4 regions of the Paenibacillus sp. FSL H8-0283 genome follow, and region 4 is predicted to be linked to each of the others. Evidence: riboswitches for the same ligand, from Rfam matches in the RefSeq annotation. Region 4 holds a riboswitch; each other region holds the start of a gene.
What was found. Region 4 has a riboswitch for thiamine pyrophosphate ahead of MHI52_RS17885 (thiamine phosphate synthase). Riboswitches for the same ligand answer to the same signal wherever they lie in the genome.
Positions count from the first base shown of each region.

Region 1 (7,650 bases), 350 kb from region 4:
GTCTCCCTATTCTAATTACGGAAAATGGCATTGGAGCCCCGGATGTACTTGAGGCAGATAACACCATTAACGATACGTACCGGATTGATTTTATCGAGAAACATCTGGAACAGATCAGACTGGCTCTAACAGATGGAGTAGATGTGATTGGTTATTGCCCTTGGTCCGTTATTGACGTGGTAAGCACACATCAGGGGTATGGGAAACGTTATGGAATGATCTATGTAAACCGCGGTGAACAGGATCTGAAAGACTTGAAGCGTTTGAAGAAGAAAAGCTTCTCGTGGTATCAAGAGGTCATTAAACAGAATGGCAGATGTATCGGAAATTCGGATCAGACGGTCACGAAAGAATAAAGGATCGTGATGAATGCATGAGAGTAATCAAAATATTAAATAACAGCTTGCTTCTGACCAAAGATGAACAGGGACAAGAGATGATTGTCATGGGAAAAGGGTTGGCATTCAAAGGCAAAGTCGGCGAGCGACTCGATGAAGAGCATATCCAGAAACGATTCATTCTGCAAAATAATCCGTCTGCCCAGGCTTACGTACGAACCATCGAAAACATGCCAGAAAAACATGTGAATGTCATAAACAAACTGATTACCAATGCAAAAGAAAAGCTGTCTCTTGACGATCAAATCTTCTTTACGCTTATGGATCACTTGTCATTTGCCATTGAACGATGGAAAAAAGGTGTAGCATTACAGAATCGCATGTTATGGGAGATCCAGAGGTTTCATCCTGTCGAGTTCGAACTGGGGGTTGAAGCTGTTCATATGTTGAATCTAGAATTGGATATTGAACTACCGGAAGAAGAAGCAGGGAATATCGCTTTTCATTTCGTGAATGCCCAAACACATGAGCAGAATATGGAGCGCACGATGCAATCCGTTAAGATGTTAAAAGATATTTTTAACCTGATACAATACACCTTTGATATGCAATTGAACAAAAACTCCATCCATTATGTGAGACTTGTCACACATTTGCAATTCTTCATCCAGCGTTTACAAGAAGGACGTCTGGGCAATTCGGCGAAAGATTTTATATTTCAGCACATGGTGAAGGAGCATCCGCTTGAATACAAATGCGCGGAGATGATTAAAACCTACGTGCAGAATATGCTGGATATCTCCATATCAAACGAGGAATTATTATATTTGATGATTCACATAGCTCGAATTGTGCAGGAGGATCAGGGTCACGAGGGACGATTATAAAACAAAGTTTATATGCCTGTTAGTGAACAGAAAAAAGATACTTTCTAACGATGACCGTTTTCTCGTATTTTATCGGGAAACGGTCTTTTATTTTTGCAAATATGTAGCGGTTTTTTGATATCCCTTGCGAACGAACTCCAGCTTCCTAAACCCACATAAGATTACCAAGTGATAACATTTTATTGTAATTATTGTAAATTTGTTATATGTAAGCGCTGTCTAAAGAGCTATAATCTATTTATCTGGATGTTAATCCGTTCAGAAATACTTAGACCAAATTAAGAGGAGGAATTGTATGAAACGGTTAGGCCAATGGAATATAACGGCCTTGGTTCTTGTGCTGGTACTCGCCATGCTTCCATTTACGAATGTCTCACATGCAGCCAAAGCAGTTACGGAAGTGGAGGGAGGTCATTTGAGCACAAACTTTGAAGACGGTACACTTCAGGGATGGACTCCACGTGTCGGTAGCGAAAGGCTGACAGTGACACAGCAGGAAGCACACGAAGGTCAGTCCAGCATGCTGGTCGCCAACCGTGAGCGTTCCTATCATGGACCGATGTTATCCATGAAGGATCTGCTTAAGCGTAACCAAGAGTACGAAATTGCGGCATATGTAAGACTTACTCAGGAGCCCACCACGGATCAAACACTACAGCTCACCACATATAAAAAAACAACTTCCGAAAGCTGGAACCCAATCGGTAGCGTGAAAATTGCCAAAACAGAATGGAATACATGGCACAAGATCACCGGAAAATTTCAGTATAGCGATGATCCCACTGAATTGAATTTGTTCATCGAAACACCCTACATCTCTGAAGATAGCGTAGATACGTTATCGTTCTATGTGGATGATGTATCATTTACTCTGGCCGAGCAACTGGAGATTGAAGAAGGTATTCTGTCTCTGAAGGACCTGTATCAAGATGATTTCCCCATTGGTGCAGCGGTGTATCGCTGGCAGTTGGAAGGCGCATACGGACAACTGCTCACAAAGCACTTTAACAGCTTGACCGCAACCTATGAGATGAAACCGAAGTACATGTCTCCTTCCGAAGGTGTTTATGAGTTCGAGGCAGCCGATCAATATGTTCAGTTCGCCGAGGAGCATGGTATGGGCGTACGCGCACATGCGTTGTTGTGGCATATTGATGCAGCAGAGTGGATGTTCAAGGATCCTCAGGGTAACCCTGCGAGTCGAGAATTACTACTTGCCCGGATTCAGGATTACGTTGAAACCGTCATGACCCGATACAAAGGTAAGATCTATGCCTGGGATGTGGTAAACGAGGCGATTGCGGATAGCAATGGTGATGCCAACGGTTTACGTAAAAGTCCCTTTTATGAACTAATTGGTCCGGATTATATTGAGAAAACCTATGAATTCGCTCGTGCAGCCGATCCGAATGCCAAATTATATTACAACGAATACTTCACGGAAATCCCTGAGAAAAGAGAGCATATGTATCAGTTGGTCAAACGACTGAAAGAGAAAGGGCTCATCGATGGTGTGGGTTTGCAATCCCACTATAACCTGGAATCCCCGCCCATCAAGGAAATTGAAAAAACGATCAGCATGTTCGCCGAACTTGGATTGGATATTCAGATCACGGAACTGGATGTGGATAGCGGAATTCCATTTGGTGAAGAGATGTCCGATGAAGTTGCAGTAAAGCAGGCGTATCGATATAAGGAACTGTTGGATTTGTACAAAAAACACAAAGACCACATTTCTTCAGTTACCTTATGGGGACTCCAAGATGAGAAGTCTTACAACAACCAGGCTATGCTGTTTGATTCAGCCCTTAAGGCCAAAAAAGCATACTGGGGACTTGTGGATGAATCCAGCTTGCCTGTGTTGACACAGAGAGCCGTCTCACTTTCGGGTAAACCGGATATCAAAAAACAGTCACAAGATCCGCTCTGGAACAAAGCGGTGTCTACTCCACTGAAGGGTGACTCTGCGGGATCAGCCAGTTTCCGCACCTTATGGGATCATAGTAACCTGTATATCCTCGTGGATGTTCAGGATGCGAAGGCAGATGTGAATGACAAAGTAGATATCTTTGTTGATCTCAATAATGGCAAGACCACTTCATATGAAGTAGATGACCGACATGTAATCATTAAGCGGTCGGGCAAAGCTGAGGGCGTGGAGAAGCGTTCATATCGTGTACGCGAGACCAAAGCCGGATATCAGGTTGAATTGTCCATTCCGTGGGGTGGTATCCAAGTCGGATCAGAATATGAAGCCGGATTGGATATCCGTGTGACTGATGGCGGTTCAAGTGGGACACAACCTTATAATCCACTGTACTGGAATGATCGAACACAATCTCAGGAACAGGATACAAGCAAATACGGCGTGATTCAGCTTGCCCCTATGCCCAAATCTGCACAAGCTGTACAAGGGATTGTTCAGATTGATGGGAAGAAAGACACATCATGGAATAAGGCTGCACCGATTGAAGTAAACCGGTTGAACCAAAGCGAAGGTGCAGAGGCAGTGGCTCGCGCAATGTGGTCAGGTGAATATCTATACCTGCTGATCGACGTCACTGATCCAAACATCATCACAGATAGCATCAACCCATGGGATCAGGATTCGGTTGAGATTTTCCTGGACGAGAATCACCAGCGCACACCGTATTTTCAATATGATGATGCCCAGTTCAGAATCAGTGCAGACAATGTAGGAACCTTTGCAGGGGGTGCCTCACCTGGACGCCTTGTAAGTGCTGTGAAGAAAACAAATAAAGGATATCTCGTAGAAGCCCGAATCCAGTTACATTCACTGACGCCCAAAACAGGAAATGTTCTCGGTTTCGAGCTTCAAATTAACGACAACCAGGGCGGAGGTAAGCAGAGCGTAGCCAAGTGGAATGATACGACCAATGAGAGCTGGAGAAACACTTCCCAGTACGGAATACTCACTTTTGTCGGAAAGAACAAACTCGGACATTAAACCATCGGCAGTAGTTGCAAGAATAGAAAACATCATAACAGTGGCTAAAACTCAACCATTGTTGTGATGGTTTTCATCGTTTACATACGTCACCAAAGGTGATGAGGGGCGATACAATCTGCCTTGACTATATTTAACAGCCCTTGATATACTAAATGGATGTTATTTTTTCTTTTATGGGAATAAGAAAGTAATCAACTACATACAACCGTTTGCGAGGGAGCCTTAACCGGCTGAGAGGGTGTTAAACCGACCTTACCTGACTTGGATAATGCCAACGTAGGGATGCAACGATGAAACACTGTACTTGGGTAGCTCATGCGAACCCCCTTGTTTTAGTGTATTTGTCTGCGAAACATCCTATGGATGTTTCGTTTTTTTGTTTTTAATACGTACATTATGAATTGGAGGAACACATGTTGACTATTTCAGAGAGACTATATCAGGCAGCACAGCCCGTGTGGAAGGAATGTCTCGAGCATCCCTTTGTTAAAGGAATCGGAGATGGTTCCTTACCGGTTGAACAATTTCGTTATTATTTGCTGCAAGACTACTTGTACCTGTTCGATTATGCCCGTGTATTTGCACTAGGTATCGTCAAGTCGCACGACCCCAAATTGATGCAGTTTTTTAGTAAAAACGTAGATAACATCCTGAATGGTGAAATGAAAATTCATCGTTCTTATATGGAGCGATTAGGAATTACAGAGGATCATGTGTTCCAGGTAAAACCTGCACTGAAAAATGCAGCCTATACTAACTATATGCTCTCTATTTCCCATGCGGGTGGCATAGCAGAAGTACTTGTATCCATTCTGGCCTGCTCATGGAGCTATGCGGAGATTGGTCAAGTCCTTGCTCAAAAGCCAGGTGCAGCTGATCATCCTTTTTATGGAGAGTGGATCACAGGATATGCTTCCTCTGAATACAACAGCAACAATCAATCCCTAGTGACGTTAACGGATAAGCTATTAGAAGGCTGTAGCGAGGGAACGTACCAACGGATGGAAGATATTTTCGTGATGTGCAGTCGCTTTGAGCTTGATTTTTGGGAGATGTCATGGAGGTTGGAGCCTTGAGTTCACTAATAGTTAATTCAATTAGCGAGCAGCGTCCATAAACAGTCTCAGGATGAAAAATAAGTAGATTTAAGTAAAGGAACGCTTGTATATGCGTGTTTCGTGACGATGCCAAAAAAAGGGCGGAGTGTATCCGCCTTTTTTATTGTTGAAATTCTTGACACAGGAACATTTTGTTCACTGAAGTCTCTAGCTAAAATCAAAAAGGGTGTCAGGACGGAATGTTCATAGCAGTCTGAATATTTTTCAGATCGAGCTGAATTTGCTCTGCAATATGGTAAGGGTGGTATAAGCCATGCTGCACCATGTAATTTGATATCTTTTCATGAGAGTCTATGGCTTCATCGAGCTGTTTCATCAAAATTTGTTTGATTTCGGGGGTGGCACATTCGGTCACAGCCATGGCGTAGTTTCTGACACCGCTCTTGGCGTTCATCAAAAAATCCATTGCGATCACGTCATCGGTCAGCGTATTAAGACCAGTCATGTGTTCTAATATTGGGTTCATTTTTTTATCTCCTATACAGTCGCTTTAGACAGCACTCCACCGAGCTCCTGAAGCTGCTGTTGTGATAATGTCGCATCTTGTTGCAAAATTTGCTTGAGCTCCGGGTCGGTTACCAGAGCTTGCATGGTCTTGGATTTTGTCATGCAAACCGTCTTGAACGCAGCTATTTCATGCACCTCGAGCATCTCATGCAAAGCGTATGTGGAATCCATTCAGATTGTCCTCCCATGTATCAATTCATATTTAAGGCTTTAAGATGACTTTAATGCAATCGTCCGTTTTTGTATCGAACACTTCATAGCCCCGCTTGGCCTCGCTGAGCGGAATGACGTGCGTAACAATGTCCCCAGGGTCCACTTTGCCAGACGTAACCAACTCGTACATGTATGGCATGTAGTGAATGACCGGAGCTTGTCCGGAACGGATATTCACGTTTCGCTGCATGATGTCACCGAGCGGGAATCCGTTATAACGTCCGCCGTATACACCAGTGACTTGAATGGTGCCACCTTTGCGGACAGCCTGAGATGCAATGATAAATGCACTCATGGTGCCGCCTTGCAGTTTCATACCGCTGGCTAGAAATTCAAGATCGCTCATCTTGCCGTCCATTCCTACCGCATCAATCACGACATCGGCGCCGCCTTTGGTCATTTCCTTGAGAGTGTTCCCAATATTCTTATCCTGTTCGAAGTTTACGATTTCCACATTGTTTGTTCGCTTTGCATGCTTTAAGCGGTAATCGACATAGTCGACGGCTATGACCCGCTTAGCTCCTTTCAGCCAGCAGAACTTCTGGGCCAGGAGTCCGACCGGACCGCAGCCGAGCACGATGACTGTATCACCATTCTTAACGCCGGCGTTATCTACGCTCCAGAATGCCGTCGTCATGGCATCGGCGATCAAGCTTAGCTTTTCGTCCGGTTGTTCGCAGTTTTCAGGGATCTTAAAGTGGGTAAAATTGGCAAATGGGACCCGTAAATATTCGGCTTGCCCGCCGGGATATCCGCCGGTCGTTCCGGAGTAGCCGAAATATGCGCCCATATCCCCGTGTTCGTTTGAATTGTCACATTGGCTTTCCAGCTGATTTTTGCAAAAAAAGCATTCTCCGCATGCGATGTTAAACGGAATGATCACACGGTCACCTTTTTTTACCTTGGTCACGCCAGGACCTACTTCTTCTACGATCCCCATCGGCTCATGCCCGATGACATAGTTTTCCTGAAGGTTAGGGATCATCCCGTGAATAAGATGAAGGTCAGAACCGCAAATGGCGGTACTGGTGATCTTTACGATCATATCGTCCGGTTTCACAATCTTCGCATCCGGCACCTCTTTGACCACGACATTTTTAACCCCTTGATACGTTACCGCCTTCATGCTTTATGTCCTCCAATATGTTCATCTGGGGTCCGATCAAACATCCCTTTACGTGACGTATCACCCGGGAACAGATTCATCTGCCCGATCATCACCGTATTTTTCGCCGAAAGCTGATCGAGTTGGTACTGTTCGTTCAACTCATAAGGATGAAACCATTTTTTGCGCATCATGAGCTCCGAGATTTCTTGGTGCATTGCAATCCCCTGCTTAAGATGAGTATGCAGCAGGGCTCTTACATCCGGTGAAGCCGTTTCCGTCAGGGCGATGGACAAATTACGTACACCCTCCTTGGCACGAAGAAGGAAGTCCATGGCAAAAGTCATATCTGCCATTTCCGGCATATTCAATGAATTAATCGGATCTAAATAATCGGTATTCATCTGAGTTCCCCTTAATGTGTTATAGGTGTCGGATTATTTGGAACGGGTGCTTGGAAAGGAGCTCTTGCGTAGATTGCTTGCAGCTCAGCGATCTGTTGTATGGATTG
Region 1 is NZ_CP150295.1:3,644,816-3,652,465, forward strand. It holds gene MHI52_RS16285 (glycoside hydrolase family 1 protein) at 1-356, shown strand, start outside; gene MHI52_RS16290 (PRD domain-containing protein) at 374-1,225, shown strand; gene MHI52_RS16295 (endo-1,4-beta-xylanase) at 1,521-4,193, shown strand; TPP riboswitch at 4,400-4,497, shown strand; gene tenA (thiaminase II) at 4,610-5,272, shown strand; gene MHI52_RS16305 (spore coat protein) at 5,484-5,780, opposite strand; gene MHI52_RS16310 (hypothetical protein) at 5,792-5,992, opposite strand; gene MHI52_RS16315 (zinc-dependent alcohol dehydrogenase) at 6,024-7,160, opposite strand; gene MHI52_RS16320 (spore coat protein) at 7,157-7,543, opposite strand; gene MHI52_RS16325 (spore gernimation protein GerQ) at 7,555-7,650, opposite strand, start outside.
Region 1: another riboswitch for thiamine pyrophosphate. It lies ahead of tenA (thiaminase II); the one in region 4 lies ahead of MHI52_RS17885 (thiamine phosphate synthase).

Region 2 (7,650 bases), 3.5 Mb from region 4:
GGAAATGAGCACGTCGGAACTGATATTGCTCCAGCAAATCACAGACGATATCCGCATCATCGTATACCGCATGAAGGACAAGTGGTTTGTTATGCTTTTTGGCAAGTTGGATGAAACGTTCAAGCAGTTCAATGTACCCGCTCTGATCGAAGCGTTGCCCTGCCTGCTCCGCTTCCTGACGATTGTAATAGGGAAGGCCAACTTCTCCTATGGCTGTGGCTTGTCCCATATGCTTCTCGATCCATTGGAAGAAGAGGTCCATTTCTGCAATGGACGGCAGTTCCTGTTCCGGATGGAAACCGAAGGCCGGATAGATGTTACGTGGATGTTGTTTTGCAAGCTCCAGATTGGTCTTGGCCGAAGCGAGATTCATGGACACGGCAATGACTGCTTCGACCTGCTGAGACGGAAACGATAGCAGCATCTCGCGTTGTTCGTCAGGGGTATACTGATCGAAGTGAATATGAGCATCAATTAATGGTGCAAAAGCTTGAGAATGCACGAGGGAATTCCTCCTTGTGTTCAGTTATATTCTAACTATGTTACGCAGAATTTCTTAAGGCGGATCACCCATTAAAGGAAAATAATAACTTAAAAACCCGCGCTATTATGATAGGCGGGCTTTCTGCTGCTCTTCTCGCATCCACTGAGCAATCTGCCGTTTACGCTCCAGAAAAGCGGATTCCTCCGTAATTTCTTCTCGTCTTGGGCGATCAAAAGGAACATGTACCTCGTGCAACACCGTTGCAGGTCGGTTGGATAATACATAGACCCGATCTGCAAGTAGCAATGCTTCTTCGATATTGTGGGTGATGAACAGCACCGAGCGGCGGTTCTGTTCCCAGATATCGAGCAGCCAGCGTTGCATGTCGCTACGTGTCAGTGCATCCAGTGCGCTGAAAGGTTCGTCCAACAGCATGAGTTCCTGCGGACTGAGCAGGGCACGCAAAAATGCAGCACGCTGCTGCATTCCGCCCGACAGCATATGAGGGTAGGCCTGCTCAAACCCGGCAAGACCCACGCTGCTTAACCACTTACGAGCTTCCGCAAGTGCTTCAGCCCGAGGAGGAGCGCTTGAAGCTACTTCACCAGCAAGTAGTACATTATCTTCAATGGTACGCCATGGGAAAAGAGCGGGCTGTTGTGGCATATAACTGATCTTGCCACGTTGGCCTGTCACATCATGACCGTTCATAAGCACTTGGCCTTCCTGTGGCTTCAGCAGACCGCCGATGATGTGGAACAGGGTGCTTTTGCCACAGCCGGATGGTCCAACGATAGCGACAAACTCGCCTTGCTCCACAGTCAGGGACAGGCCGTTCAGAACCGGTAACCTGCTCCGCCGTTCACGGAATGATGCATGAACATTAACAACGTCCAGTGCAGGTGGAACCGGAGCTGGAGTCGTATTGGCAGGTCGATTAGGCGTAGCCGAGTTTAACTTTTCACCGTGCGTTGGCTCCATTACACTTGCTCCTCGTCCAGGCTGGACTTGTTCATCCTGTTGCAGATTCATATGGTCATCACTTCCTAATATACAGATTACTTCTTTACTACCGCTTCTGTGGCCGCCAGCGCACGAGCAGCTTCTCCAGCAGGGCAATGAACAGGAAGAGCAGCAAGCTGAGCGCGACAATAATCATGATCGCTACGAATAGGCGATCCGTACGATAAGCCGACTTTTGCAACATCATATAATAACCAATACCCTTGTCTGCACCAATCCATTCGGCGATGATGGCGCCCATCACGCTATAGGTAGCGGCGATTTTGACACCGGAGAACACGGATGGCAGCGCATGGGGAAGCTCCAGCTTCCAGAAGATCTGATGACGTTTCGCACCAGCCATGCGCATATAGTTCATCATCGCTGCATCTGTACGGGTCAAGCCGTCCATGGCCGCCACTGCAACGGGGAAGAAGCAGACCAGGATGATCGTAATCAGCTTGGGCAACAGCCCGAATCCAAACCAGATTAACAGGAGCGGCGCGAGCGCGATGGTTGGGATATTTTGACTAAGAATAAGTAAAGGATACAGGGCTGACTTGAGAAAAGGGACTAAATGCAGCACCATCGCAATCAGTAATCCAACCGCTGTTCCAGCGGCGAATCCAATCAGCGTTAACTGAATGGTTGCGGAAGCATGCATGCCAAGTCGTTCGGCCTGGGTTGCGGCTTCGCGGGCGATGTCGGACGGTGCAGGCAGCATCCATTTCTCAATATGGAAGAGGGAGACGGCTCCCTGCCATATCGCTATAAAGAGAATAACCGCCACAATGGGCGGCCATACACTTTTGAAATAGGCAGGCATTAGCGATACTTCTCCGTCAGGGTATCCATGCTGAAGCCAGTAGGGCTATGGGCGATTTTGATCTGGGAGATGATGCTTGGGCTGCCAGCCTCCACAAGTACCTCGTGCATTTTACGTACAACTTCCAACAGTTCCTCCAGTTCCCCCTCCATTGTGGTGTCGAGCGCGTTCACCTGATATTTCAGGCCAGATTGCTGAATAACTTCAATGGCGCGATCAACGTAAGGATAAGAGTTCTCGCCATTTGGCGTTTTGGGAATAACTTGAATGCTAAGTAGTGTGCTTGCCATGAGAGATCACGGCTCCTTTCGTGATATATAAAATGAACTAATGACTGTTACACTTGCCACTTCGATGACAGAATAACCTTCCAATCGCTGTTATCCCCAGATTTTTTTGATTCCCTTTCTCTAAAGGGAAAATCCGGTGATAAAGGCGACCGCTTCGCTTTTTTACGTTATTTCTGTCCTCTCCGTCCTCGTGTAAAATTTAAGTTCGTTTTATATGAGAAATTTTATTGGGGTAAGAACTCGTTCGTATATGCCTTGCTCACATCGATCTGTTCATCCAGCAGTTTTTTGCTAAACATCCAGTCGGTGTAGTTCTGCCACACTTCCTGTTTTTGCTCACCCCAGCGCGGGGCGTCATCTGTGTACTTTGGACTAAGCCATTTCTGGCTTGCCAGTACCAATTCCTTATCCAGATCCGGTACGGCCTTGATCAGAATGTTGGCTGCGTCTTCGGGATGATCAATTGCGTATTGATACCCTTCGGAGGTGGCTTTCAGGAATGCTTTCACCAACTCAGGGTCGTTTTGGATCGTTTGCTCGTTTGTTACAAGGACAGGTGTGTAGTAATCCAATGCATCTGAATAATCCTTCACATATAACATGTCGATGGGCTCCCCGCGCAGTTCGGCTTCAATACCTGTCCAGGCGTAGAAAATCCACGCAAAATCAATGTCCCGTTTTACTGCGGTGAAAAAGTCGGCGTCACCCATATTAATGTTTTTCACTTTGGATACATCGGCTCCGTCGCCTTCCATAATGGATTGCATCACGGCTTCTTCGACTGGGGAACCCCAACCGCCATAGGTTTTACCTTCAAAATCTTTCGGTGACTTGATATTCCGATCTGCCGGAGCAGCGAACCCGGATGTATTATGCTGAATAACTGCTGCGATGGAGACGAGTGGAACACCCTGTGTGCGGGCTTGAGTTACACTCTCCTGATAACTTACGCCAAAAGGCACTTCATTTGAGGCAACCATTGTATCTGCGCCACCGGCACCTGGTTGTACAATCTCCACGTTCAAGCCTTCGGCTTTATAAAAACCTTGATCTACAGCTGCATACAGGCCTGTATGATTCGTATTTGGTGTCCAGTCGAGCACCACTTTAATATCTTTCAGGGCGGCAGTGTCACCTTCGTTGCTGCTTTCCGTATTTGTGTTGCCGTTCTGCCCAGCTGGGGCAGCTTCTTTGCCACCACATGCGGCTACAGTCACCATAAGCACGCATAAGAGCAACAATCCCATCGTTTTACGCCATTTCATCTGTGGTTCTCTCCTTCGGTATGTCCGGCCGGTTGGCACGGGGTACTCCTTGGCTTCATATCCAATCATCTTGCATAAATCGACAGATTTATACCAGTTGAGATCCGGATGACGTTATTTTTGAACAAGTAAAACGTCCATCGATGTCATTCAAGGAAGCCAGACTGCGCTTAGCGGCAGTTCTTCTTGCAATATCAGGAAGGTGATGCTTCAAAACTTATACTTTCTGATAGTAACAAAAAAAGCGCCCCGTATTCCGGGACGCGTGCAGGCGTTAGAGAGGTGGCGTTCAGCCATAGGGCTGTGCCATTTCGATATACTCCGATTCCTACGCTGGCATGATCCAGATCAGGTCTAAGGGTTAGTATCTTGGTGGGATACACTCTCAGCCGGCCAATTCCGACTCCCCTGGGAAACTATGAAGTTACGGGCATTACTAGGTGTAATTATAGGCCAGAGGGTAGGACCTGTCCAGTCATGAACTGGATAGGGACACGTATAAGTTATAAACAGGCCGTTATACATATGTATAACAGCCTGTTTGGATGTGTTATTTTCAATAATTATCGTGGGGAATCATATAAGGCAATCTGACTGAGTGCAAAAGCATCGGATTTTGGGTCATAACCTACCTGTTTCTGAGTGGTTTCCAGATTTAATCGTTTAAACCGATTATTCGAGATCCCATGCAGTATGGTGAAGGGTTCCAGATCGGTAGTTGTAATTGCTTTGAACATCAAATCACACAAGTCAGCCGGACTAATATACGCGCTCATATCCCTTGCCTCCAGCACGGGTCCGTCCGGTTGAAAATCATCATATGCACCTATACGTATTGCTACACTTTGTAAACCTTCGGTATACGCAAAATAGGAAGCGAGCGATTCTCCAAAACATTTGCTAACCCCGTACAAATTCCGTGGGCGTGTGGGCATGTCCGGATAGACTTGAGCATCAATGGGATACCCCTCAATCGTCTGTGCACTGCTTGCAAGAATGACTCTTCGTACACTTTGGTCTTTAGCTGCACGGAATACATTAAATGTGCCTTTGATATTGATGTCCAACAACGATTCATAAAATCCGGCATTCGGGGAAGGATCTCCAGCCAGATGTACAACCACATCCATGCCTTCGCAAGCACGCTGACAGGCTTCGGGGTCTGTCACATCCAGTGTCATGATCTCATGGCTGGTCCCTTGATACGTATGCAGTCTGTCGATATTTAAATCCGTTAGTCGCAGGCGAAATGCTTCTGACAAGTGTTGGGACAAGTCACGTCCAATTTTTCCGGCTGCGCCAGTAATTAAAATGTTCATGAAATCAGCTCCAATTCTTAGCGCTGGAAGAACTCAATCCATTCCTTTTCAGGTCCATAGATGAAGAAATAGCGGTAACCGTTAGGCAGTGTGATAATCTCTCCGTCGATAAATTCGGCTTCGGTGGATTGAATGCGTTTGTACTCAGAATCAAGATCATCCACGTGGATCGCAAAATGGTGCACCGTACCTTCAGAAGGCAGCTTGTCGCTGTATCCTTGAATTAACTCAATCTCAGTCTCATTACTTCCATTGAAGCCAAGGAAGGCGAGCTGAATGATACCGTTGGTATGGGTCACCCGGTCTTTCAATTCAAGACCAACGATCTCCGTGTAGAAACGCAGCGTGGTCTCCAGATCACGAACGGCAATGCCGACGTGGTCAATGCGCTTTTGAAAACTCACAATCAAAAACCTCCTTATGTAGTGAATGTTTCTACCATTTTAAGGGATAGCATAGAGCTGTACTACATGGTTGTCAAATCCAATTTTAAGTTGGAAAAATCATAATTGTTCACAAAATGTTCACTTATGTGAAGGGTTTCCTCATCTCTATAATTACGAAGGTAAACAGAGAGGATGAGAGAATTGCCAACAAGCAAGAAGGAACAGATTATTTTGGGATTAATGATGTGTACAGGAATGGTCTTGGTCATGATGTTCTTCAATCTATGGCACAGTGGGTTACTCGGCAAGATGTCCCCGCTTGAGATACTGCTTCAATTCATATTATGTTTTGTCATCGCGTTTCTGGTGGAGTCTTTCATTGTTGGACCTGTGGCGAGAAAGATTGCATTCTCCTTGCCCTTCGACAAGTCCAATAAGATTTTAGGTGTGCTCGTCATTTCATTTTTCATGGTGATTGGCATGGTTCTGATCATGTCCATGTATGGAATGATCTCGGCATATCTCGCGGATCAATTAAGTGGGGCATCCGTACTCCGTACGTACCTTCATACAATCGCTCGTAACTTCAGCCTGGCGCTTCCATATCAGTTGATTATTTTGGGGCCAATCGTACGATATGTATTCGGTAAATTCATCAAGGATAACGGGCCCGTAATGCCTGTCGTTAACAAAAGTGTGTGATTCGGCTGGCCCTAAGTATTTCCTGGGCAATCTTGTGCAAATGAATAGATATTATTCTCACCTTTAATGAAAGGTGATGAGAGAGGCAAAGATAGGGCACTGCCGCCATATTACAGCGCTAACGAATCGAGGACACCTTATTAGGCCAGTTTCTAAGGGAATGAAAACCTAACGAATCTCAGCGGTGTTATTATGCAAAAAACCTCCAACGAGACATTTAATTGAAGCTAATTATCTATAATAACGTCTCTAGGATTCGTTAGATTTCAAACATGCGGAAATGGAGGGGGATAGTGGAGCTAGAATAAAAAGTGGACACCCGTTAACGGACGGAAGGATAATAAGACTAACGGAGGTGTCCACATGGGAGAACAGCGGCAACGATATAACGAAGAATTCAAAAAACAAACGGTCAAATTCATTCAAGAGCAGACGAAGACACTTGGAGATTTGGCAGAAGAACTCAACATTCCAAAAAGTACGTTGCACCAATGGATGAGTAAGTACCGCGAACTAAAACATGAGCCTGTTGCCAGCGTAGATCGAGTGAAGGAACTGGAAGCAGAGCTTCAAGAGATGCGCCGGTTGCTTCAAGAGAAAGATCACACGCTTGCGGATACACAAGAAGAACTGGCGATTGTAAAAAAAGCAGTGCACATCTTCAGCAAACCAAAGAGCTAAGATTTCAGTTTGTGGAAGATCATCGCTCCGAGTTTTCTTTGGAGAAGATGTGCAGAACCTTTCAAGTATCACGGAGCGGATATTACAAATGGCGAATGGACCGAACCAGCATGCGGCAGAACCGTAAAGACGAGGTCATGAAGCGTATTCGCTATCATTTTTACGACCACCAGATGCGGTGTGGAAGCCCTAAAATTACGTATCTGCTCCATTTAGAAGGGCTGCGAATCTCTTCACGTACCGTCAGTATATACATGCGTCAAATGAATCTACGTTCTGTGGTCATGCCCAAATATCGCGTTCAGACGACGGATTCCAAACACGACCATCCCCTTGCGCCAAATACGCTGAATCAGCAATTTAAAACGTCCAAACCGAATAAGGTATGGGTTACCGACATCACCTACATTCCTTGCCGAGGAGGTCGTCTATATCTCGCCAGCGTTCTGGATTTGTGCACACGTGAAATTGTAGGCTGGCGTCTATATAACCATATGGAAACCAGTTTGGTGATGGGTGCACTGGAGGAAGCTTATAAGGCCAAACGCCCCGCTCGGGGATTACTCCATCACTCAGATCGCGGCTCTCAATACACGTCAAAAGAATACGTGGAGCAACTAAAATCATACGGAATGGAATCAAGCATGAGCCGCCGAGGAAACTGTTATGATAACGCCTGTATTGAGTCATGGCAC
Region 2 is NZ_CP150295.1:505,986-513,635, forward strand. It holds gene MHI52_RS02440 (TatD family hydrolase) at 1-502, opposite strand, end outside; gene MHI52_RS02445 (ABC transporter ATP-binding protein) at 608-1,516, opposite strand; gene MHI52_RS02450 (ABC transporter permease) at 1,554-2,312, opposite strand; gene MHI52_RS02455 (thiamine-binding protein) at 2,312-2,602, opposite strand; gene MHI52_RS02460 (ABC transporter substrate-binding protein) at 2,827-3,867, opposite strand; TPP riboswitch at 4,175-4,287, opposite strand; gene MHI52_RS02465 (NAD(P)-dependent oxidoreductase) at 4,431-5,186, opposite strand; gene MHI52_RS02470 (VOC family protein) at 5,204-5,590, opposite strand; gene MHI52_RS02475 (hypothetical protein) at 5,765-6,274, shown strand; gene MHI52_RS02480 (transposase) at 6,638-6,955, shown strand; gene MHI52_RS02485 (IS3 family transposase) at 6,967-7,650, shown strand, end outside.
Region 2: another riboswitch for thiamine pyrophosphate. It lies ahead of MHI52_RS02460 (ABC transporter substrate-binding protein); the one in region 4 lies ahead of MHI52_RS17885 (thiamine phosphate synthase).

Region 3 (7,650 bases), 2.9 Mb from region 4:
TTGTGGAATCTGACACAGGATAACTTCACAAATGCTCAGATGAATCGAAATCGGGAGACCCTTGAAGTATTGGAACGTGAGTTTAATCTGGACTTCCGCATTGAGGAAAAAGTAGTTCCAGGCAGCGGGGTCAAAATTGCCCCGAATGTATACCTGAATCAGGACCATGAGTTCCAGTGGCCAAGTCTGGATGCACCTGAAGATGACGGTAAAGGCTTTTGCCATGCACTTCGCGGTCAGGCAGCTGTGCTTGTAGATGGAACGGTGGTTCCATGCTGTCTCGATGGCGAGGGTGTGATTAACCTTGGTAATGTGCACGAGAAGTCATTCTCGGAGATTATTGAGGGTGAGCGAGCGAACAATCTGGTATATGGCTTCTCCAAACGCGAAGCTGTAGAAGAGTTGTGTAGAAAGTGCGGTTATCGTCAGAGATTTGGAGCCTGATATCTTATATCAGCAAGCCAGAAGCCATTCAAGATCACACATTTGGAGACAAATGCAGTGGTCTTTCTTTGTTATCGGGGATTAAGTGAGGGGTATATACGTTACAAATGAGCATACCAGAGGTTGATATGAGCATATTGCTTGAGAGACCTAGCATGCAAAAAATGCCGATATGACAGGGATTGTACGATGTCATGATATATCTGATCTAATGATTATTCTAGTTACCTCCCTTATTTGGTAAGATTAGGTTGTAGATCGGACAGAGGTGCACCTCTGAAGATCTTCCAGTACAAGCCCAGGCTGTACACTACCAAAAAACGAGAGAATAAGGGAGGAATAAAGTTATGAAAAAAATGTTGACGTTGTTACTGTCCGCTGGTTTGGTTGCTTCTATATTTGGTGCAGTTCCGGCTGCGGCTGCGCCTACGGTTGTAAATTCAACCATTGTGGTTCCAAAGGGCACGACCTATGACGGCCAAGGTAAAACATTTGTAGCCAATCCTTCCACACTGGGCGACGGATCTCAAGCAGAAAATCAGAAGCCAGTCTTCCGTCTGGAGGCAGGGGCCACGCTCAAAAACGTAAACATTGGATCACCAGCTGCTGATGGTGTTCACTGTTATGGCAACTGTAATATATCGAATGTGGTCTGGCAGGACGTGGGCGAGGATGCACTGACATTGAAGTCTGCCGGAACGGTTAACATTACCGGTGGGGCAGCGTATAAGGCTTATGATAAAGTGTTCCAGATGAATGCAGCTGGAACAATTAACATCAAAAATTTCCGTGCAGATGATATTGGCAAACTGGTTCGCCAAAATGGTGGAACTTCCTTTGCAGTTAACATGACGCTGGATAACTCCAACATTTCCAATGTGAAAGATTCGATTATGCGTACAGACAGCAGCACATCACAAGGGAAAATTACGAATACCCGTTATTCCAAAGTGCCAACCCTATTCAAGGGATTTGCTTCAGGTAAGACCAGTCAATCCGGCAATACGCAATATTAAACAGGAGATTGAATCGCTGGAGTTGGTAAAAGTTAAGCTCCACTTGTGATTTGAAGTTAAAATATAACGCCAAAAAGAGCGTCCCAAGGTCATTGCCACAATGACTTTGAGGGCGCTCTTTGTAATGCAGATGTGATAATTTCTGCTGAGCAATGTCTTATAGAGGATGCTCAGACTATTTCTCTCCCGGAACTTCAACGATGACTTTGCCTTTCTCGGGGACAACAGAACCGGTATCAATAGAGCCCAATTTGTTCATGATCTCGTAAGAGGTTTCTTCAAGCATGCGAGAGTACTTGAATGATACGAGTGTTTGACCTGTTACGGAAGGACGAGTCCCTGCTTCAGCAACGGCTTTGTTTTTAATAAAGAACAGGTCACCGATGGTTCCGGCATTTTTGCTGATGTTAGCCTGCCATTGTAACAGTGCACTTCCATTTTTAAGGATATAATAACTGATCAGATCGTTATCCTCAACAACGAAAAAACGATCTTTTTTACCTTGCTCAAAGATGTATTCAATGGATGAATCCACCGGACCCAAAGGATTGCGAATGTCCAGACGTGCTTGTCCCAGTTCAGAGAAGCGTGGCAGATGCAGTGCGGCTTCACGCGTCACAGTCAGATCGGAACTGTTATATTCTTTTACAATCGTAGCATCGGTAGTGTAAATATAGGCTTCCTTGGCCTTCTGGTTCCACTGCACCTTGGCACCAAAAGCTTCACCGATGGCACGGAGCGGAAGCATCGCTTTACCATTCACCAGAATCGGCGCTGAGGATAATGTCGCATTCTGACCGTTTTTCTTCATTGTTTTGCTGTTAGGTGTAAGGACATACTTATCGCTGCCTGTGCTAATGCTGATCTCTTTTGTTTTGTTATTGTAACCAAACGTATAGTTGCCGAGGAATTGAAGCTCCGTCAATGCCACGTACGTAATACCCTGCCGTATGACAACATCATATTGAGCTTGAACATTGTTAATATAAGCTGTCGGTTTAGGTTTAGTTGCTGCGGCTTCCGCCACAGTGGATGAGAGTAAGGCAGGTGCCGTGCCTGCGGTGAGTATCGAAGCGGCAAGGACCATTTTCCATGTTTTAAGCTGCCAAATAGAATTGTAATCTTTCATCACTATCAATCTCCCTTCTAATGTTTAAGACGGACCACATAACCTAAATGTTTCATATTATGGAAAGTGAACCATCAGATTATTTCCCCTATTACCCCAAATGAAGCATGATGATTTTTCTAGGGATTGCCACAAATACCCATCTGATGTACATTAGAAGCAATGAAATAAGTGAACCGGGAGCTCAATGAAGTTGGGCTGAGAGAGTGGCCTTGTGCCGCTGACCGTACATCTGATCTGGGTAATGCCAGCGTAGAGAACATGGATTTGCGATATGTAAGGGTGAATTGTGGGAATGAACGTGGATGAACAACAGACCTCTTTGAACTGTGGTGGTGTATCTGCCATGACGGAGGGGTGCTGGTTGATATTCCGTATTTTCGACATCCATCCATTACATCATTGTGAGGATTGTACACTGTACGTAAGGCCTGCCCGGAACCGGGGAGGCTTTTTCGTTATTATGATAACCCCCACAGGGAATAAAGGAAGGACGTAGAGAACATGGCAACAACAGCAGGCAACAAGCGATTGAAACTAACGGATATTCTGGTAACCATCGTGATCGCAGTAGTGTTTGGGGTAATTTACAAGATATGGGGACCTACATATGACTTGATGAAACCATTTGGTGTTCATGCGGAGCAGATGATCTACGGCATGTGGTTTATGGCGGGCACGTTTGCTTTTGTTATCATTCGTAAACCAGGTGTGGCTATTCTTGCCGAAGTTGCGGCTTCAACGGTAAGTGCTTTTCTGGGTAGTGAATGGGGCATGTCCACACTTGTATACGGTCTGTTGCAAGGATTGGGAGCCGAGATATTCTTCGCCGCATTTTTGTATCGTAAAACCAATCTGTTTGTCACCTGTCTTGCAGCCATAGGAGCCGCAGCGGCTTCGCTTTTGCTGGATTACCAGTACGGGTATATTGATTCACTCTCGGCGTGGAATTATACGCTATTTATCGGATTCCGCTTCATTGGAAGTATTCTGATTGCTGGAGTGTTTGCTTATTATCTTGCCAAAGCATTGGAACTAACCGGTGTAACGCGTTCACTCAGACCGGTATCCAAACAAGATTATGAGGCACTGGATTAGATGAACGGGGAAGAGAATTCGCAAGCGGTAAGTGTGACAAATCTAAGATGCAAGTTCCCGGGAGAGAAAGCCTTGGTATTTCAAGGCTTGTCTCTTTCTGTGCGTCAAGGAGAGAAAGTGCTGTTGCTTGGCCCAAGTGGCTCCGGTAAATCAACGTTATTGCAAATTCTGAGCGGTCTGATACCACGTTCGGTTGAGATTCCGATGAAATGTGATGATATTCAGATTCCCGCCAAAGCAGGAGTGGTCTTTCAAGATCCGGATACCCAGTTCTGTATGTCATTTACAGATGAAGAGATCGCATTTGTTCTGGAAAACCGAAATATTCCGCGTGAAGAGATGCCTGCTCTGATTGAATATTATCTGAAACAAGTGGGGTTATCCTTTGAACAGAATCGTGTATTGATCCAGTCCATGTCTCAGGGGATGAAGCAGCGTCTTGCGATTGCTTCGATGCTTGCCATGGACCCGGAGGTATTGTTTTTGGATGAACCCACTGCACTGCTGGATGATGAGGGGACTTCCCAGGTGTGGGATACCGTCAAACGAATCGCCAGTGACAAAACGATCATCATCGTTGAACACAAAATAAACAAGATTGTAGATATGGTCGATCGCATCATTGTGTTATCACCTGAAGGAAAGATTGTGGCGGATGGGCCAGCACAGCAGGTATTTACGGATGAACGGGGCAAGCTGAAGGCTTATGGGATCTGGTATCCAGGCATATGGGAGGAGCAAGAGCGGGCAGCTAAGGAAGAAGAGGGAAGTACTTCTGGAGAGCTTCAAGTGTGTGTGGACCACGGCATCTCAAGTTTGGAAGCACAGCAATCGTCTGGCTTATCCGATACACCGGGTATATCCCCCATATCTCACGACTCATCCTTTTCGCCTGTATCTCCCGCCTATCTGCCTGCACTGGACTTGCAGCAGTTCACTGGATGGCGTGGGAAAACACCTTTCATTCAGGTGGAGCAGGCCAAGGTATGGCATGGAGACTGGATTGGTATTGTCGGAGCTAATGGAGCTGGCAAGAGTTCATTGTTGTTATCTCTGATGAATATCCTGAAAACAACAGGTCATTATGAGGTGGAAGGTCAGCCTTCTGGCAAAACGGAGCAGCTTGCAGATCGAATTGCGTTTGTATTTCAGAACCCGGAGTTTCAATTTGTGACCAACACGGTCGCGGAAGAAGTGGAATTCTCATTGCTGGGGGGCAGGCTGACAACGGAAGAAAGACTTGTCAGGACTGATCATATGTTGAATCAATTTGGGCTAATAGACCTCTCCGAGCGCCATCCCTACCAATTATCGATGGGGCAGAAACGACGCTTGAGCGTTGCCTCTGCACTGGTGAGAGAGCAGCGAATACTGCTGTTGGATGAACCTACTTTTGGACAGGATGCCCGCAATACGTTTGCCATTTTAGCACAGCTGGAGCAATTGCGGAGAGAGGGAACAGCTATTGTCATGGTTACCCATGATCGTGAAATTGTAAAAAGATATTGCACCCGAATCTGGACGGTAGATGAGGGGAGGTTATCTGATGCAACTGTCGTTTCCTCACCGTGAAACCTGGCTTCATAACGTCAATCCGGGATTAAAGATGATCATTCTGACGATGATGTTTGTCATCGTTATCCTCATTCACAATCTGAATGTAATGGCCAACGTTGCGTTGGCGATGATGCTGTTACTGTGCTGGGCAGGTCATCCGTGGTACAGATTGATGCTGTACGCATCACCATTCATTCTGGTGTTTATCTCCACGTCTACAGGCATGATGATGTTTGGTAAGGGCGAGACCACATGGTATAAGTGGGGACTGATCCACATAACCGAAGAGAGTTTCTATCGCGGTCTGCACTTGGGTTTTCGCTCGCTGACTATGGCCGCGGCTGGGTTACTTTTTGGTCTTACGACCAAGCCTGTGAGACTGTTTTATTCCCTGATGCAGCAGTGGCGGCTTCCCGCAAAATATGCCTATAGCTTTTTGGCCGCGATGCGCATGATCCCCATTTTGCTGGATGAATTCCAGACGCTCCGTTATGCGATTCGTATTCGTGGAACACAGCAACTCGGCTCTCGCTGGAATGTGTATGGTACACTCAAGCGTTACGCTATTCCGCTGCTGGCACAGAGCATTCGCCGTGCACAGCGAATGGCGGTAGCAATGGAAGCGAAAGGGTTCACAGATGGCGCGAGCCGCACGTATTACATTCAGATTGGCTATTCGCGAGCTGATCTGTGGTTTGTATTTTATTATATGCTCACCTTAACGGCTGCTTATTACATCGGGGTTACCTTTCCTTATCATGCTACGATGGTGGATGTAAGGTAATACGGGCAGATAGATAGAAATATATTGAGGTAAACGGTAACCTTTTCCTTTTTACTGCGTCTCTATTGGAAATAACTTCTAATGAATGGGGATGAACGAGAGTGAAGACGGGTCCTGACTGGCAGAGAACGGGGTACAAATGGATTACCATGACTGGATTATCAGCTGTGCTGTTGACGGGCTGGATGCTGCTGGATTCCAAAATGGTCGCCCTTGAAGGACAAGCTTTGGCTACAACGCCACAAGCATTGGGGGAAAGTTCCCAAGTCTTAACTGCAAAGTTAGCTTACAAACAAGGAGACACCGTTACGCTTATTAATGACATCCCTCTGTTCAAAAACAGAAGGGACGGCAGTGTGGCTGCTGACAAGCTGGGGATTGAATACTATACAACAAAAAACGAAAAGTATACGTTGGCCTCGGTTCGAGGTGAGTGGGTGCAGCTTAAGTCAACCGAGCATGGAGACTTTTGGCTGCCAAGTTGGTATGCCCTGAAGGAGAGCAGAAGCATGACGGAAACAGCTCCCCAAAGCTTCACACTCCAATCAGGCAGCAAGCTGTATCTGGCTCCGGATAGTTCTACAACTTGGTCTTTTGAGAAAGCGCTAACAGATAAGGCTGTTATTGTTGCAAAGTGGAAAGGCTGGTATGGGGTATCCATTGCTCCACGAGTCTGGAATAAAGAATCCTCCACGTATCGGCCAGGACTCTTCTGGATCAAGGCACAGGCTATAGAACAGCGGATGAATGTGGCTGATGGCTGGTTCAATCAGGAGGCATCGCTGCCAACTTCGGTTATACGCCATCTGACAGATATGAAGCTGAACAAGGCAACCACCTCCAAACAAGTGGCTGGGTGGTTAGGCGAGCCGGATTGGAAAGAGAGTTCAAGCAATCTAAATTTCACGGGTTATTCAATGAGTATTGGACAGACCTGGAGATATGAGCGGGAAGATGCGCAATTTCTGGTCACATTAAACAAGAATGGCAGACTGGCCAGAACACGCTGGAATTTAGCACAGGATAATCGAAATGCTGTTGTTTCCGATTGGAACATCAGTCGGGCGGATGAATATGGGTTCACAACAAAAATCTATGGCACAACACTGCCAACGACAATCCCTTGGAAACCGGTATGGACCAACCAGGGGGATATTAACTACACTTTTTTACAAGCAGCCACGGATGATGTGCTCCTGATGAAAGGGGATGACGGTGGATTCAGCGGGGGTTACTACGAAGGTTCTATATATGCCCTTGACCGACATTCCGGCCAGCAATTATGGGAGATCAACGGGGGTTTTGGAAGACAGCAGGCAGTGGTGGATGCAGAGCGCAAATACGTTACAATCTACACCGATTATGACCCTGATAAGAAAAAATACGTGGATCGTATTCGTCATCTGAACTTGAAGAACGGAAAGGTCATGTGGACGTACACTCCTAAGCAAAATTTTAAACTAAATGGCATCACCGCTGCGAAGAACGTTGTGGTTGTAGATAACCCGGTTGTTGAGAGCTCAAGCAACAGTTGGTTAACGGTTCTGGACAGTGCAAACGGAAAAACATTGTGGACGCGAAAACTGGCTAAGGGTTATGAATTATTGAACAAGAGTGCAGAT
Region 3 is NZ_CP150295.1:1,063,787-1,071,436, forward strand. It holds gene MHI52_RS04835 (radical SAM/SPASM domain-containing protein) at 1-444, shown strand, start outside; gene MHI52_RS04840 (pectate lyase) at 792-1,460, shown strand; gene MHI52_RS04845 (copper amine oxidase N-terminal domain-containing protein) at 1,636-2,589, opposite strand; TPP riboswitch at 2,755-2,865, shown strand; gene MHI52_RS04850 (ECF transporter S component) at 3,094-3,687, shown strand; gene MHI52_RS04855 (ABC transporter ATP-binding protein) at 3,688-5,259, shown strand; gene MHI52_RS04860 (energy-coupling factor transporter transmembrane component T family protein) at 5,234-6,028, shown strand; gene MHI52_RS04865 (PQQ-binding-like beta-propeller repeat protein) at 6,130-7,650, shown strand, end outside.
Region 3: another riboswitch for thiamine pyrophosphate. It lies ahead of MHI52_RS04850 (ECF transporter S component); the one in region 4 lies ahead of MHI52_RS17885 (thiamine phosphate synthase).

Region 4 (7,650 bases):
TACAGATCTGCACTTCAAACTGCAGTCATGGATGCAGGTGCAGTGATGCATCAGAATGAGAAACAAAATGATGAAGCAGGTTATGATTCAACCAAATTTGTTAAAGCCGATAAGGAGCTTGCCTTGTTGACATTTACGCAGACGATGGCTTTGAATATGGGGATTCAGGATGATCCCGCAGCTATTCGAAACATGTTTAATTACATTCCTGCCGTACTTATTCTGGATTATGACGGCTATTATATGTTGTCCACAGAAACAGAGTTGACAGGTAACCTTGAAGATTCTTTCAGGCGAGTATGGAGCCCCAAGAAACCTTATACATATTCAGATTCTAATGGTAACAGTATTAACTTTACACTGGACGACTACGTATATGCCTACGACGCAAGTGCAGGGAAATGGATTGAGGGATTTCAAAAAGAACTGGCTTCAACCACACAGATCCCTTTACTTCAGAATACCAGCGTATTTGAGCAAGTTAGACAAAGCCGGATTGTGACTACTGTGCAGGATAATCTGGCTGATGTGATTAACCGCCATAATGAGTTTGCCAGAAAGAACGGTATTTCCTATACGTTTACGATGCCCCTGATTGCGCAGGAAGATTGGTACAACTCCATAAATGATACAGGGATTATGGCCTTTATCCAAGGTATAGGTGTGGGTGACCAGAAGATCAACAATTATGCGATCGGTGGAGGCAGACTTGTGAAGAAAACGGCCATCGTAGGTGGGGTAGATCCTTTAACGGGTATCAAGTACTACTATCCCTCCACATGTGGTAATGGTTACCGTGCTGAAGAGGTGTTTACAGACGCAAAACAAGCAGCTGCACAAGGCTATTTCGAATATAAATGCTCTAATCGTTAGGGTAGCCTGTATGACAAAATCATGTAAGAGGTTCCTGAACTGTTTACATTACTTTCAGAAAAGACGGGACCTGTGCTAGAATAGGGTTTCGGAACAATAACAAAAGTAATGTCTAATAGATAGGAGCAACCTCATCTTATGAGTTTATTGTCAGTAGAGAACGTAAGTCACAATTTTGGAGATCGCACGTTATTTAAAAATGTATCGTTTCGTTTACTTGCCGGAGAGCGCGTAGGACTTGTTGGTGCCAATGGTGTGGGTAAATCCACATTAATGAACATCCTTACCGGTAAATTGCTTAAAGATAGTGGAAAAGTGGAATGGACACCCAAGGTCCGTTATGGATATCTGGATCAGCACACAAAGCTTACCCCAGGCAAAACTATTCGTGACGTTCTTAAGGATGCATTCCTTCCGTTGCTTGAATTAGAAAAAGAAATGATGAATATTACGGACCAGATGGCAGATGCAGATCCAGATAAGCTGGAACAGTTGCTGGAAGAGATGGGCGATATTCAGGAACAACTGGAACAGGGCGACTTCTATCTGATTGACGTAAAAGTGGAAGAGATGGCCAATGGTCTTGGTTTGTCTGCAATTGGTCTTGATCGAGATGTCGCAGCTCTAAGTGGTGGACAACGTACCAAGGTGCTTCTTGCTAAGCTTCTGCTCGAGAAACCTACAGCTCTTTTGCTGGATGAGCCGACCAACTATCTGGATGTAGAACACATTGAATGGTTGTCACGTTACCTGAAGGACTACCCGCACGCGTTTCTGTTAATCTCCCATGACACGGAATTCATGAATGAAGTCGTAAATGTCATTTATCATTTGGAATTTGCCAAATTAACGCGATATGCAGCGAACTATAACAAGTTCCTTGAGATGGCTGATATGAATAAAGCCCAGCATATTGATGCGTACGAGAAACAGCAAGAGTACATCAAGAAACAGGAAGATTTCATTCAGCGTAACAAGGCACGTGCTTCAACTTCTGGTCGAGCGAAGAGCCGCGAGAAGCAGCTGGATAAGATTGATCGAATTGATCGTCCAGATGAAGCGGCCAAACCAACGTTCAAATTCAAGGATGCCCGTGCGAGCAGCAAAACGGTCTTTGAGGGTATTGATTTTGAAATTGGATATACGTATCCTTTGCTACCTAAAATGACAATGACTATTGAACGTGGTGAGAAAATTGCCATCGTAGGCTGTAATGGTGTGGGTAAATCGACACTGCTGAAGACGATCTTGGGAAGAATATCTCCACTCAGTGGAAAGACTTTCTTGGGAGATTATCTCGAAACGGCCTATTTTGAGCAGGAAGTTCGAGCTGGGAATATCACGCCGATTGAGGATGTCTGGAATGAGTTTTCACATTTGACCCAGAATGAAGTCAGGGGTCATCTCGCTCGCTGCGGGTTGAAAAATGAGCACATTACCCGTCCGCTTAACATGCTGAGTGGTGGAGAGCAAGCCAAGGTTCGTTTATGCAAACTCTTGATGCGTGAAAGCAACTGGATTCTATTCGATGAGCCGACGAACCATTTGGATGTCACAGCTAAAGCTGAGTTACAGCGTGCCTTGCAAGAATTCAAGGGAACGGTGTTGCTGGTATCTCATGAACCTGATTTCTACGAGGGTTGGGTTACCAAAACATGGAATGTTGAAGAATGGTCTGAGAAAAACTAGACAATTCAAGCAACGCTTAATAGAAATGAACGGTGACAAAAAAATCCTTCTATGGTAACATAGGCTACAACTTCATATGAACACTAGGGGGGCCGCACGATGTGGCTGAGATGGAAGAATGCGATTCCGGACCCTTTGCACCTGATCTGGATCATACCAGCGTAGGGAAGTGGCGAGCGCGTTTCAGTGAATGACGTGAGCAAACGGCAATTCGAAAGAATTCAACCGTCTTGCTTAGTAAATTGAAACATGCAGTTGCGTGTATAACGTTATGGCTATAAGGTCTATAGCTTTATTGCACGAAATGAACTGTATGTATCAGTCAGTCATCTGGTCCTATAATTAATACGCAGCCACTCCCCTACGGGAGTGGCTTTTTTGTGTTTTCATAGCATTCACGCATGGAAGGAGATGAAAAGTACGGTAATTTCTCATGAACGTGTACACGGATCATTTGAACTGCATGTTGTATCTACGGGTGTAGGGAATCAAGCATCTTTTGTAAAAGCTGCAAAGGACGTTTGGCCATGGGTGGACTACATCCATATACGAGAGAAACAACTCTCGTGGCAACAAAAGATCGGTTGGGCTGAAAGTCTGCGTGGTGTTGGCGTTCCGTCTTGTCGCATCGTTATCAATGGTTCAGAACTGCCACCACAGAATGACATCTATGGCGGTGTACATTGGGGGCAAGAGGCTATACGTAACTACAACCCTGCTGTTATAAGCAATGTCCAGCGAATTCGTCTGGGTGTATCTGTTCATTCAATCGATGAGGCAAAAATCGCTGAAGAACGGGGAGCCGATTACCTTTTCTTCGGGCATGTCTACTCAACCAACAGTAAGCCTGATCTTGAACCAAGAGGATTATATGCTCTGGCTGAAGTGTGCTCTGGTGTCTCCATTCCTGTCATGGCGATTGGGGGCATCGAACCGGGAAACATTCACGCTATTCGCTCTGCAGGCGCACAGGGAGTCGCTGTGATTTCGAATGTATGGGCGAGCGATTCCCCGGATCGGGCCGCTGAATCATTAAGGCAGGCTATCGTTGCTACAGAAAGTTTGAGCCGCTGAATCAAGGAGATGAGAGGATGAAAAAGATCATTACTGATAGACCGGATAAGATTTATGCAGAAACGATTATTGTAGGCGGAGGCGTTGTTGGATGTGCCATTGCGTATGAGCTTGCTTCCCGTGGACAGGATGTGCTGTTACTGGAGCGTTCGGCGATTGCAGGAGGGACTTCTTGCGCAGCGGCTGGGATGCTGGCAGCAGACAGTGAGGATTTTGCTCATCCTTTGATGGCTAAGCTTGCCAGGCAGAGCAGGCAGTTACTTATCGAGCAACAGGTGCTAATGGCTACACTCAGTGAGGTAGAGACTGGTCTGCAACGCCAGGGATTCCTAACTCCTTTTCGTTCATACAGTGAATTAAGTAGTTATAAGGACAATCGGAAGTCTGCGTTGTCTGCTTCTGCTGATGAGGTGTGGTGGGACCGTTCCGTTGTGCAACAGGAGGCATCATGGCTTAACAGAGATACGTATGGAGCCTACTACAGACCTTACGAGAGTGAGATTCTTCCAGTCCATCTAACGAAGGCATATGCTGAATCCGCTCAAGCATTGGGAGCACGGGTTATGGAGGACATACAGGATATACGTGTGCAAGCAAACGAACACGGCGTGCAGGGGATCACCACATCGATCGGTGAGATGAAATGCAAACATGTCATTATAGCGGCTGGATTACAGAGTGAAGAGTTGATGAGACATGTGAATCTGAGCTTGCCTGTGTGGTCGGTAAAAGGTGAAATAGCCGCCGTTCAGTTCTCAGATGAACATGCAGGGTACAGACCTGATAGAACGGTGTATGCAGAGGATATCTATATTGTTCCCAAAGCCAATGGAGAGGTTTGGCTTGGGGCAACCAGTCTGCCAGGCAGAACGGATTTGAACGTTTCTGTACAGGGTGTTCAGAAGCTGCTAACAGCGGCTACCCACTGGGTGCCTGGGATGAAGGAAGCACAATTTATACGAGCGTGGGCAGGCGTAAGACCGGCAACTCCTGATGGACTGCCTTATATAGGTGCTTGCAAGAGTATACCCGGGTTGTTTGCCGCCTTTGGACATTACCGCAACGGTATCTTGCTTAGTGCGATAACAGGTAGGCTTATCGCTGAGTTGCTCGCTGGCAAAAGCTCAGAAGAACTCGGAATTGAGGCGCTGAGCCCTGAGCGATTGAACAGAAAGGGAGTGGTGCAGTGAATATCATCGTTAATGGTCAACGGATGGAGATTGAAGACAGATTGAATCGTGTGGATAAATTACTCCAATCTTTTGATTTGCAAGTCAAGACTGTAGTTGTAGAGCTGAACAAGCATATTTTAACCCGTGAGTATCATGAAACGACGGCATTAAGAGAAGGCGATCGAATCGAGATTGTACATTTTGTAGGAGGCGGTTGATGATGTTGAACATTGGTAAATATACGTTTGAGTCCAGATTGTTGCTTGGAACAGGCAAGTTTTCGGATCTGGAAGTGCAAAGTCAGGCTGTGGAAGCATCTGAAACGGAAGTTTTGACCTTTGCTGTTCGTCGTCTGAATCTGGAAGAGCGTAACCAGAAGCATTTCCTGGATACGTTGGATCTGGATAAATACACACTTCTTCCGAATACGGCAGGGGCTTCCACTGCGGAAGAGGCGGTGCGGATTGCCGAGCTTGCGCGGGCTTCAGGACTTTGTGATATGATAAAAGTCGAAGTCATCGGAGATGGAATGACGTTACTCCCAGATCCGATTGAAACGTACAAGGCTTGCGAAATTTTGCTGGAAAAGGGCTTCACGGTATTGCCTTATATTTCGGATGATGTCATTCTGGCCAAAAGGCTACAATTACTTGGCGTACATGCTGTAATGCCTGGCGCTTCTCCCATCGGAGCTGGTAGAGGTATCATCAATCCATATAACCTTGAGATCATCATTGAGCAGGCCGTTGTACCTGTAATTGTTGATGCAGGATTACGCTCCCCAAAAGATGCTGCTTATGCGATGGAACTTGGGGCCGATGGCGTATTGTTAAATACAGCCGTATCCGGATCAGGGGATCCAGTGAGCATGGCTAAAGCGATGCGATTGGGGGTAGAAGCGGGTAGATTGGCATATGAGGCAGGCATGATTCCCGTAAAGCGTTATGCAGCAGCCAGTAGTCCGGTGGAAGGAATGGTTCATACATGACAGATCAATTAACATCTTCCGAGCAGGCCGATCGTTATTCCAGACAGGAACGGTACGCGCCACTTGGTAAGGAAGGCCAGGCCAGATTAAAGGGCAGCAGAGTTTTAATTGTAGGCGCTGGCGCACTTGGAACAGGAATTGCAGAAACGTTAGTTCGTTCAGGAGTCGGACACTTAACGATTGTGGATCGTGATTATGTGGAGTGGAGTAACCTGCAGCGGCAGCAATTATATGTAGAACAGGACGCGCTTGAGCGGATACCGAAGGCAATGGCGGCGGAAAAACGTTTATCTGCCATTAATTCCACGGTTCATGTGGAAGGGAAAGTGTTGGACGTCAGAGTAGATGAGTTGGAAGAACTCGTTCAGCATACAGACTTGATCATGGATGCAACGGATAATTTTGATACCCGACTACTCATTAACGATATGGCACAGAAGCACGGTATTCCCTGGATTTATGGTGGATGCGTAGGTAGTTATGGTATTACCTATACGTTTATGCCCGGAGATACGCCATGTTTAAATTGTTTGCTGGGTGAAGTCCCTCTGGGTGGAGATACCTGTGATACGTCTGGCATCATACCTCAAGCGGTACAGATGGTAACAGCGAATCAGACCGCAGAGGCGATGAAGTTACTTAGTGGCAATGCAAATGCATTGAGACGTAAGTTATTGTCATTTGACGTGTGGAGGAACGAATACATATCCATCAATGTGGATGGTGCGAAAAAGAAAGACTGTCCTTCCTGCGGTACTTCGGCAACGTATCCATATCTTTCTGCGTCCAATCTGGAGAAAACCGATGTGTTGTGTGGCAGGGACACCGTTCAGATCCGACCTGCACGGCGCATGAATCTGGATCTTCAACAAACAGCGGAACGTCTGGATAGACTTCAAGAAGGAAAAGTGGAATCCAATCCGTTTCTGGTTTCTTTTACAACAGGAGTCCATAGAATGGTTATTTTCCAAGATGGACGTGTCCTCGTACACGGAACAAAAGACACAGCTGAAGCACGTACGCTCGTCCATCGCTACTTTGGTTAAAGCAAGAAAGAAGCAAAGTCTGTTCCCTTGAGGGAATGGACTTTTTCATTTTACGGCATGCTATCTGTACCAACCATTGCTGCGAGCGGTGGGGATAGAGACAGGCCGGGTGAAAAAGAGTGAAAACAGCCATTTTGCTGATTGGAGCAGGAGAGCAGGTCAGCCTTATTCAGGATGTTTTATGTAGCGAAGGGTATGAAGTGCAACGAATGGAGTGGTCCGAACTTAACCAATCCGTCGAGCCTTCGTTGTTGCATATTAACCTGATCATCCTGGTAGACCGAAGTGAAGGGGAAGCACATCATGACCACGATCAGAAATTAGAGTTGAAACGATGGATAGATAAAGGTCAGGTTGTACCTCTACTGGTTATCACGTCTAACGCATCTCCTCAATTCATCGTGGAATGGCTGGATTACGGAGCTAATGATGTAATGGAGGAACCCGTTCACTTGAACGTGATGCTCGCCAGAATACGAAACTTATTGCGTGTTTTTGCGAATGTAACACAAGAGGGTGAAGAAGTAATTGTAGTTCATGATCTTAAAGTGAATTTGCGTTCAAGACGGGTAAATCGTGCGGGTGAATACCTGACATTAACACCAAAAGAGTACGAATTGCTGGAATTTCTGGCCCTGCATGTGAATGAAGCATGTACCCGGAGTGATATTTTGCGGGAAGTATGGGGATATGAGTATGCGATGGATACCAACGTTGTGGATGTATATATCAAACATCTGAGGGTTAAGGTGGATAAGGGAAGAAGTGTGAAACTGATTCATACTGTGCGTGGGATCGGTTATATGTT
Region 4 is NZ_CP150295.1:3,998,905-4,006,554, reverse strand. It holds gene MHI52_RS17895 (hypothetical protein) at 1-873, shown strand, start outside; gene MHI52_RS17890 (ABC-F family ATP-binding cassette domain-containing protein) at 1,012-2,562, shown strand; TPP riboswitch at 2,638-2,747, shown strand; gene MHI52_RS17885 (thiamine phosphate synthase) at 2,974-3,636, shown strand; gene thiO (glycine oxidase ThiO) at 3,654-4,826, shown strand; gene thiS (sulfur carrier protein ThiS) at 4,823-5,026, shown strand; gene MHI52_RS17870 (thiazole synthase) at 5,029-5,796, shown strand; gene MHI52_RS17865 (ThiF family adenylyltransferase) at 5,793-6,842, shown strand; gene MHI52_RS17860 (winged helix-turn-helix domain-containing protein) at 6,962-7,650, shown strand, end outside.